DNA from 4 places in the Kitasatospora sp. NBC_01302 genome. Region 1 is predicted to be linked to each of the others. Evidence: riboswitches for the same ligand, from Rfam matches in the RefSeq annotation. Region 1 holds a riboswitch; each other region holds the start of a gene.
What was found. A riboswitch is a leader RNA that binds a small molecule or an ion and turns the genes downstream of it on or off. The one in region 1 is predicted to bind cyclic di-AMP.
Positions count from the first base shown of each region.

Region 1 (2,189 bases):
CATGATGATCCGCCACGGCGGCGGCCCGCGCGGCGGCGTGGCGCGCGCGGTCAAGCGGATGCGCACCTACCTGGCCGAGCTGATCCACCGCAAGCGGGCCGACCCCGGGGACGACCTGATCTCCGGTCTGATCCGGGCCAGCGACCACGGTGAGCACCTCACCGAGAACGAGGCCGCGGCGATGGCGTTCATCCTGCTGTTCGCGGGGTTCGAGACCACGGTCAATCTGATCGGCAACGGCCTGTACTCACTGATGAACCAGCCGCTCCAGCGGGCCCGGCTGCAGGAGTCCATCGCGCGCGGCGAGCGCGGGCTGCTGGCCACCGGGGTCGAGGAGTTGCTGCGCTTCGACGGCCCGGTGGAGCTGGCCACCTGGCGGTTCGCCACCGAGCCGTTGACCATCGGCGGGGTGCGGATCCCGGTGGGGGACCCGGTGTTGGTGGTGCTCGCGGCGGCCGACCGGGACCCGGCCAGGTTCGAGCGCCCCGACACCCTTGACCTGGCCCGCCGGGACAACCCGCACCTCGGCTTCGGGCACGGCATCCACTACTGCATCGGCGCTCCGCTGGCCCGACTTGAGGGCCAGGCTGCACTCGCCACCCTGCTGACCCGGTTGCCCGATCTCCGGCTCGCCGCGGACCCCGCCGAACTGCGGTGGCGTGGCGGTCTGATCATGCGCGGCCTGCGCGAACTCCCTGTTTCGTTCATGCCCGAAGCTGCCGCGAAGTGACGGAACGGCAGCTCTGACGGCGTGTCGAAGTCCGTTGTCCGGTGCGGTCTGAATGACCATCAACCCGGACAAACAAGACCAGTTGGTAGGCGATCGATCGCGCTCCGTAATTTTCATGTGATGTACGCGATATGAGCTTGTGATCGGTCCGTCAATCTGCTTACCCTCCCTGGAGTTCGCTGCTGCGAACCCCGGAGTGCGGAACGCCGAGTCCTGCCCGTCGCGCTCCCGGGACACCGACCGACACCCGGGCAGGGGCGGGGGACCCAGGATTTTCTGCCGTCTCCCACGGCTAGGGGTGAAGCCGCGTCAGCGGCCGGGCCAACCTCACGGGCCCGAACCCGACAGCTCACCTCGCAGGCGTGCGGAGAGGGATAGCTTCATGCTGCTCACTGGCAATGGCCGGCACCGCCGTCGTACCCAGGCCGAGAAGGCGATCGCCGCGGCCGGCGTGGCCGGCGTCGGCCTCGCGGTTCCGCTGCTCACCGCGACCAGCGCGCACGCCGCCCCGGTCTCGGTCTGGGACCAGGTCGCCAACTGCGAGAGCACCAACAACTGGTCGATCAACAGTGGCAACGGTTTCTACGGTGGCCTGCAGTTCACCTCCTCGACCTGGGCCGCGTACGGCGGCACCCAGTACGCCGCGCAGGCCAACCAGGCCAGCAAGGCCCAGCAGATCTCGGTCGCCGAGCGGGTGCTGGCGGACCAGGGCCCGGGCGCCTGGCCGGTCTGCTCGGTCAAGGCCGGGCTGAGCAAGGGCGGCGCCTCGGCCGCCCTCGACGCGAGCGCCGACTCGGGCGCGGCCCAGCAGCAGAGCGCGCCGCAGGAGCAGTCGGCGACCCGGCAGTCGAAGCCGCAGCCCCAGCAGCAGGCCCAGCCCCAGCAGCAGACGCAGCCTCAGCAGTCGGCCGCGCCGAACTTCCCGGGGAAGGCCGGCTGGGACGCGGACGGCAAGGTGTTCTGGTACCAGAAGGACGGCGGCTGGTACTGGACCAGCCACCAGAGCGTGTACAACCAGTACGCCGCCCCTGCCCAGGCTCCCGCCCAGGCCCCGGTCCAGACCCCCGTCCAGGTCCCCGCTCCTGCCGCGCCCGCCGCTGCGGCGCAGGCCGCCCCGGCCGGTCACGGCTACACGGTGCAGGCCGGCGACACCCTCTCCTCCATCGCCCGGGCCCAGCACCTGACCGGCGGCTGGCAGCAGCTGTACCAGGCCAACCACTCGACGGTGGGCGGCGATCCGAACCTGATCATGCCGGGCCAGCAGCTGCACTTCGGCTGACGGGCCGACGAAAGCGCGCGGGGTGCCCCGGGACGTGGCCCCGGCGACGCCCCGCGCGCTTTCGAGTGAACTACTCGCGGGTAGCCGAGCCACACCGTGAGACGGCACCCAGGCCTGGACGGCCCGGGCGGCCGGTGCGGTTAGGCTCTGGTCGTAACGACTCCGTTCCACGTCCGCAGG
Region 1 is NZ_CP108404.1:5,449,997-5,452,185, forward strand. Features, by position in the region: gene OG294_RS23720 (cytochrome P450 family protein) at 1-730, shown strand, start outside; cyclic di-AMP (ydaO/yuaA leader) riboswitch at 959-1,107, shown strand; gene OG294_RS23725 (LysM peptidoglycan-binding domain-containing protein) at 1,113-2,009, shown strand.

Region 2 (2,189 bases), 380 kb from region 1:
CGCGGGCCGATCGGGGCCGCGCCCGGCAGCAGGCTCGGCGAGGCGCCGGTCGCGCCGACCGTGCCGAGCACCGTGCCGGGGGCGACCTCGCCCGCGGTCACCGCGATCGAGGCCAGGTGGCAGTACCAGAGCTCGGTGCCGTCCGGCAGGGTCTGGACGACCCGGTAGCCGTAGGCGCCGGACCAGCCGGCCGAGCTGACGGTGCCGCCGGCGACCGCGCCGACCGGGGTGCCGGCGGCGGCGGCGAAGTCCAGGCCGGTCCGCAGCTGGGCCCAGGGCGAACCGGACGGGGCCACGGTGTACTTGGCCAGCGGCAGGCGGGCGGTGACCGGGGCGGCCGCGGCCTCGGCCTGCGCGGCGGCGGCCTGCGCGGCAGCGGCCTGCGCGGCAGCGGCTTCCGCGGCGGACCGGGCGGCGGCGGCCTGCGCGGCGGCGTGCTCCTGCTCGGCCTGGGCGGCAGCCTGGGCGCGGGCGGTGGCCTCGGCCTGCGCCGCGGCCTCGGCCTGGGCGGCGCGCTTGGCGGCGGCCTCGTTGGCGGCCTCCAGCCGGGCGGCCTCCTCGGCGGCGGTGCGCTGGTCGGCCTGCTGCTGGATCCGGGCGGCGAGCGCGAGGCCGGGGTCGGCGGCGCCGTCGGACTGAGCCGCGGCCTGCTGGTCGGGAGCGGTGAGCGTGGTGGCGGGCGCCGGCACCGGGGTGGTGGCGGCAGCCGCGGCGGTGGCCGACAGGCCGGTGGCGCCGAGTGCGGCGGCCATCGCGGTGACGACCGTGGGGGCACTGCCCAGCCGGAGGCCGGCGGAGTTGGCACCGGCGCGCGCCTGGCGGGGCACCTTGGGCCGGGCGGTGTCCGCCGTCGCGTCGGGGTGGTCGAGCAGGCCGGTGGTGCCCGATTCCGTGTGGCTCTCCGGGGAGTGCGACAACGCCACGGGGGCGCGCTCCTTTCCTTCCCTCGCGCCTACCGGGTTAGCTGACGGGTTCGGAGCAGGAAGGTCTCCTACGGTCCGACCTGGACCGCAACGGCCCAGGACGATCCGATTCACCCCAAGGAACGGTGGTTCCCCGGCTCCCGGCCCAACCCGAAGGCCAGGTCCGTGGATTAGGCGACGGCGCACGGTGCCGTTTCGGGTACGGCGTTGCCGACCGCGCTGCGTTATCAAACGTTAATCCCAGGAGCGCGCGATTCCAAGCCGCTCCGGTCGAACGGGCACATTCCCCGGGCGTCATGCTCCCGTCATGCCGAGAACCGCCCGGGCCCGATCTGAGTAGTCGTACTCAGGTGCGCAGCACGGCAGTTGGCCATCCTTCAGGTATGACTTCCACGGTTCAACCACGGACCACGTCCGCTTATTACGTGCAGGCGATCCTCTCCTTCGCCCTCTCCGCCGGCGGCCTCGCGGTGGGTATCGCCTACCTGCCCATCAGCTCCTGGATGCGGGCTTTCCTCGCGCTCGGCCTGCTCTACGCACTGACCTCCGCGTTCACCCTCGCCAAGGTGGTCCGGGACCGCCAGGAGGCCGGCGAGATCGTCACCCGGGTCGACCAGGCCCGGCTGGAGAAGCTGCTCGCCGAGCACGATCCGTTCCGGGCCGAGGGGCTGTAGGGCCTGCCCGGCGCAGCTGTGCGGAAGGGGTTGACGGCTATGGCTATTAGCCATAGCTTTGTGGGTGTCGGCAAGCCGCCGGCACCCACCGTTCGCCAGGCCAGGAGGCCGCCATGAACGCCACCACCGCCCCGCAGACCCAGTTCCTCCAGCTCCCCGGCGGCACCATCGCCTTCGACGACACGCTCGGCGCCGACAGCCGCGGCACCTCCGGCGAGGACAGCACCCCGGTGGTGCTGCTGCCCGGCATGCTGGAGCCGCGCGCCAGCTTCCGCCACCTGCGCCCGCTGCTGCTCGCCGCGGGGCAGCGCGTGATCACCATGGACCTGCGCGGCCTCGGCGAGTCCTCGTCCGCCTGGGACGACTACTCCCCCGCCGCGATCGCCGGGGACGTCGTCGCGCTGCTGGACCACCTGGGCATCGAGCGGGCCGTCCTGGTCGGCCACTCCTACACCGGCGCCACCGTGCTCAAGGCCGCCACCACCGCCCCCGAGAAGGTGGCCGGGATCGTCCTGCTGAACGCCTTCGTCGAGCAGCCCGAGGCCGGGGCGCTGAAGCGGGCGCTGGTCCACGTGATGGGCAGCGCGGTGAT
Region 2 is NZ_CP108404.1:5,073,259-5,075,447, reverse strand. Features, by position in the region: gene OG294_RS22050 (M23 family metallopeptidase) at 1-923, opposite strand, end outside; cyclic di-AMP (ydaO/yuaA leader) riboswitch at 935-1,110, opposite strand; gene OG294_RS22045 (YiaA/YiaB family inner membrane protein) at 1,307-1,597, shown strand; gene OG294_RS22040 (alpha/beta fold hydrolase) at 1,711-2,189, shown strand, end outside.
Region 2: linked by a shared signal. The riboswitch ahead of OG294_RS22050 (M23 family metallopeptidase) and the one ahead of OG294_RS23725 (LysM peptidoglycan-binding domain-containing protein) in region 1 are both predicted to bind cyclic di-AMP.

Region 3 (2,189 bases), 2.0 Mb from region 1:
GCGGCCTCGACGAACTGGCCGTTGCCGACGTAGATGGCGACGTGGTAGACGCCCGAGTTCTGGCCGTTGTTCGACCAGAACAGCAGGTCGCCCGGCTGCAGGCTGTTCATCGACACCGGGGTGCTGGCGGCGGCCTGGTCGGCGGCCACCCGCGGGATGGAGATGCCCGCCGAGGCCATCGCGGCCTGGGTCAGGCCGGAGCAGTCCCAGCCACCGTTGCCGGTGCCGCCGTAGATGTAGGCCTGACCGACCTTCGACTCCGCGAAGGCGACGGCGGTGGCCATCGCGCCGGAGGCGGGCGCCGGGGTGGCGGCGGTGGTGGAGGCGGTGGTCTGGGCGTTGACGGCCGGCGCCGGGGTGCTGGCGGCCGGGGCGCTGTCGCTGCTCGGGGCGGCGCTGGCCGAGCCGCCCAGGCTCAGCTGCTGGCCCGGGTAGAGCGTGTCAGGACCGGCGGTCAGGACCGACTTGTTGAGCTCGTACAGCTTCTGCCAGCCGCCGGCCACGTGGTGGCTCTGCGCGATGGTGGAGAGCCAGTCGCCGCGCGCCACGGTGTAGGTCTGGCCGCCGGAGTTCTTGGTGCCGTTCCACTGGTGGTTCCAGTGGCCCTGGCTGCCGCTCTGCGAGGACTGCGAGGACTGCGGGGCGCTCTGGGCCGGGGCGCTCGGCTGGGCCGGGGCGCTGGTGGCGGGGGCGCCGGGGTTCACGGCGGCGGGGGCGCCGCCCTGGGTCAGGCCCGCCTGGACGGAGCAGACCGGCCAGGCGCCGGGGCCCTGGTCGGCGAGGACCTTCTCGGCGACGGCGATCTGCTGGTCCTTGGTGGCCTGGTCGGCCTGCGGGGCGTACTGGGTGCCGCCGTAGGCGGCCCAGGTGGAGGCGCTGAACTGCAGGCCGCCGTAGTAGCCGTTGCCGGTGTTGATGCTCCAGTCGCCGCTGCTCTCGCACTGGGCGACCTTGTCCCAGGTGGAGACGGGCGCCGCGGAGGCGGTGGTGGCCGTGATGCACGGCAGGGCGAGGCCGAGACCGAGCAGGCCGGTGGCGGCGATCGCTCGGCGAGCGGTGCGGGACGGACGGGTCGTGCCAGTGGTGGGCAGCATGAAGACGCGTTCCTCTCCTACGCCTACGAGGTGAGCTGTCGGATTCGGACTGGAGTTGCCCGGCCGCGCTGCTGCGCGGCTTCACCCCTAGCTCCGGTCACTCGGTCCGAAGACCGGGTGCCGGGGCGGCTTACCTGGTTCCCCCGCTCCTGCCGTGGTGCGTTTTCGCGCTGCCAGCGCATCCGGTGGCAGGACTCGGCGTCCGGCTGTGCTGGGTCCGTGTGACCACGAACGGGGAGCACGTTAGACAGAGATAAGTTGAATCCGCAAACAGCTGTGATGGCCGTCACAGGCCCACCATGGAACCTTCAAGATCGCCCCGGCGGCGGACCTGAGAGGGCGTCGGGGGAGGGGTCCGGCCGGGGCGTGCAATGTGCCTGCGGGAAACGGGATGTGCCGTGGGCTCAGGGTTGGTGATGCTGATGGGCTGTCCGTTTTCGGCCTTGGTGATCAAGGGGGTGGCCGATCGGACCGGAGCGCCCTGACCGGCTGTCGGCGGGGCGAACGGCCCGGTCCGGCGCACTGGTCGACATCGACCGAATGTCCGATTTACCCCTTCTGTCATCGCGTCAGCTCGCGACGCCGACCAATCGGTCGGCGGGGTGGTCCTGTCCACCACTTCCCGACTGGACACTGAATCGTCACCAATTCACCACATGTGCGCCATCGGCCCGTCAACGGACCTCCGGGGCGCCCTGACCGACCGGCCGACGAACCGTGCTCCGGACATGCCGATGGCCCCGCTCCTGGGCGGGAGCGGGGCCATCAGCGGGCCGGCAGGGCCGTTGGTCAGGGGGTCACTCGCCGGCGACGGGCTCCTCGGTGAGCAGCTCCTCGGTCGGCAGCGGCTCGGCCACCGGCTCGGGCAGCGCGGCCAGGTAGGCCGAGGCGATCAGCTGACCGAGGGTCGGGTAGGCGCCGAGTGCGGCCGCGCTCGGACAGCCGGTCTCCTCGCACGCCGCGAGCAGCAGGTCCTCGGGGGCCTCGGGGCCGATCACCAGCGGGGCCAGCGCCGGGCGCTGGGAGCCGGTGGCCCGCAGGTGCTCGACGGCACCGGCCACCGCGCCGGGCACGTCCAGGGCCGCGGCCACCACG
Region 3 is NZ_CP108404.1:7,455,755-7,457,943, forward strand. Features, by position in the region: gene OG294_RS32690 (transglycosylase family protein) at 1-1,094, opposite strand, end outside; cyclic di-AMP (ydaO/yuaA leader) riboswitch at 1,102-1,266, opposite strand; gene OG294_RS32695 (hypothetical protein) at 1,892-2,189, opposite strand, start outside.
Region 3: linked by a shared signal. The riboswitch ahead of OG294_RS32690 (transglycosylase family protein) and the one ahead of OG294_RS23725 (LysM peptidoglycan-binding domain-containing protein) in region 1 are both predicted to bind cyclic di-AMP.

Region 4 (2,189 bases), 3.9 Mb from region 1:
GTAGAGGTCGATCAGCTCCTCCACCGTGTCGTCGTCGGGCGCCGCGGCCACCGGGGTCAGCTCGACGGTGCCCTCGGCCACCGCCCAGGTCCAGAAGTCCTCGCTGGTCGCGTACAGGCTCGCCCGCGGGTCCCGGGCCAGGTTCTTCGCCTTCACCCGGTCCGCGGTGACGGAGACCCGGATCAGCTCCCTCGCCGGGTCGTAGGCGTAGCGGATGTTGGACAGTTGCGGCCGTCCGTCCCGCTTCAGGGTCACCAGCACCCCGTTGATCCGGGAGGCGAACAGCTCACGGATCTTGGCCTCGTCGGCCATGGGCCTCTCCTCTGCGTCGAGTTGACGGTCCGTCGGTCGATGACGGTTCCAGCGCCCAACCTAGCGGCGGACACCCGCCCGCCGGGCGGGTTCGTCACCCGTCGGGCGGGCGGACCTGACGCAGTACGCGCAAGAGGTGTCGATACGGAGCACCGCGCAGCTTCCGTGATTCTTGTGTGACGTGTGCGATGCGGGGTTGTTATCGGAGTGATGATCCGTCTAGTCTCCCTGCAACCCGCCGACGCGGGTGCCCGGACGAGGTACGCCGAGTCCTGCCCACCGCGCTCCGGGTCCTCGATCACCGACTTCTGGGCAGGCGCGGGGGACCCAGGTTCAGCGCCGTCCCCACGCGGCTAGGGGTGAAGCCGTCCGCCGGATCCGTCCGGGCGGGCGGCCGGGCCAGCCTCCCGGCCCGAACCCGACAGCTCACCTCGCAGGCGTGCGGAGAGGGATGTTCCATGGGCATATCCGGGGTGTTCTCAGGCCCGGGCCGGCACCGCCGCCCGACCCAGACCGATCGCGCCGTGGCCGCCGCGACCGTGGCCGGCGTCGGCGTCGCCCTGCCGCTGCTCACCGCGACCGGCGCGCACGCCGCGCCGGTCACCACCTGGGACTCGCTCGCCCAGTGCGTCACCGGCGGCAACTGGACCGCCGACAACGGCGACGGCTACTACGGCGGACTGCACCTCACCCAGCGCCAGTGGGTCGCGAACGGCGGCGACCAGTACGCGGCGCAGGCCTCGCACGCCACCCAGGCGCAGCAGATCGCCGTGGCGGAGCAGTTGCTCGCCAGCCAGGGACCGAGCGTCTGGGGCAGCTGCGCGGCGGTGGCCGGGCTGGCCGCGCCGACCGGAACGCCCAGCAGCAACCCGACGACCGCGCCTGCGGCGCCCACCGCGCCCAGCACGCCGCCCGCGAGCGGTACCCCCGCACCGGTCGGCTCGCCCGCGCCGGTGACCGCGCCCACCGCGGCACCCACGCCGAGCCCCACGCCCACGACGACGGCCACCACGCCGGCTGCGCCCACCACCCCGGCCCCCGGCACGGGGACGGGGACGGGGACGGGGACGCCCAGCAGCACGCCGACGGCGCCGACCACCGCACCCTCCACCGCGCCGACCAGCGGCCCGACCACCCCGACCGCCTCGCCGACCCCGAGCGCACCCGCGCCGAGCACGCCCGCCCCCAGCGCGAGCCCGAACCCGACGGCGACCACGCCCCCGGCCGCACCGACCGCCCCCGGCACACAGCAGAGCAACGCGCCGACCACCCCGTCCCCGCTCGCCCCCGGCAGCACGCAGATCCCAGTCGGCGACACCACCCCGACCGCTCCCGTGGCACCCGCACCGGCCGTGCCCGCGGCCCCGGTCGGCCCCACCACCGGCCAGGCGGCCCCGACCGGGCAGAGCGACGCCGGTCAGGGCTACACGGTGCAGAGCGGCGACTCGCTCTGGGCCATCGCGATGGACCACCACGTCGACAACTGGCAGCAGCTCTACCAGGAGAACCTCGGCACCGTCGGCGGCAACCCCGACCTGATCTTCCCCGGGCAGCACCTGCAGCTCCCCTCCTAGGGAGTGCCCGGTCAGGTGGTGCCCGGTGGACTGTCACCGGGCACCGCCGGGGCCCGTCAGAATGGGGTCATGTCCAAGCGCAGCAATCGCACCCGCCCGGCCAGGCCCGCCCCCGCCCTCGCGCCCGCCGCGTCCGACGGGTCTCTCCCCTGCCCCTGCGGCCGGCCGGCGAGCTACGCCGACTGCTGCCGCAGGCTGCACCGGGGCGAGGCCGAGGCGGCCACCGCCGAGCAGCTGATGCGATCGCGGTTCAGCGCCTTCGTGGTCCACGACAGCGCCTACCTGCTGAGCAGCTGGCACCCG
Region 4 is NZ_CP108404.1:1,534,661-1,536,849, forward strand. Features, by position in the region: gene OG294_RS06840 (PPOX class F420-dependent oxidoreductase) at 1-312, opposite strand, end outside; cyclic di-AMP (ydaO/yuaA leader) riboswitch at 602-768, shown strand; gene OG294_RS06845 (LysM peptidoglycan-binding domain-containing protein) at 837-1,886, shown strand; gene OG294_RS06850 (YchJ family protein) at 1,956-2,189, shown strand, end outside.
Region 4: linked by a shared signal. The riboswitch ahead of OG294_RS06845 (LysM peptidoglycan-binding domain-containing protein) and the one ahead of OG294_RS23725 (LysM peptidoglycan-binding domain-containing protein) in region 1 are both predicted to bind cyclic di-AMP.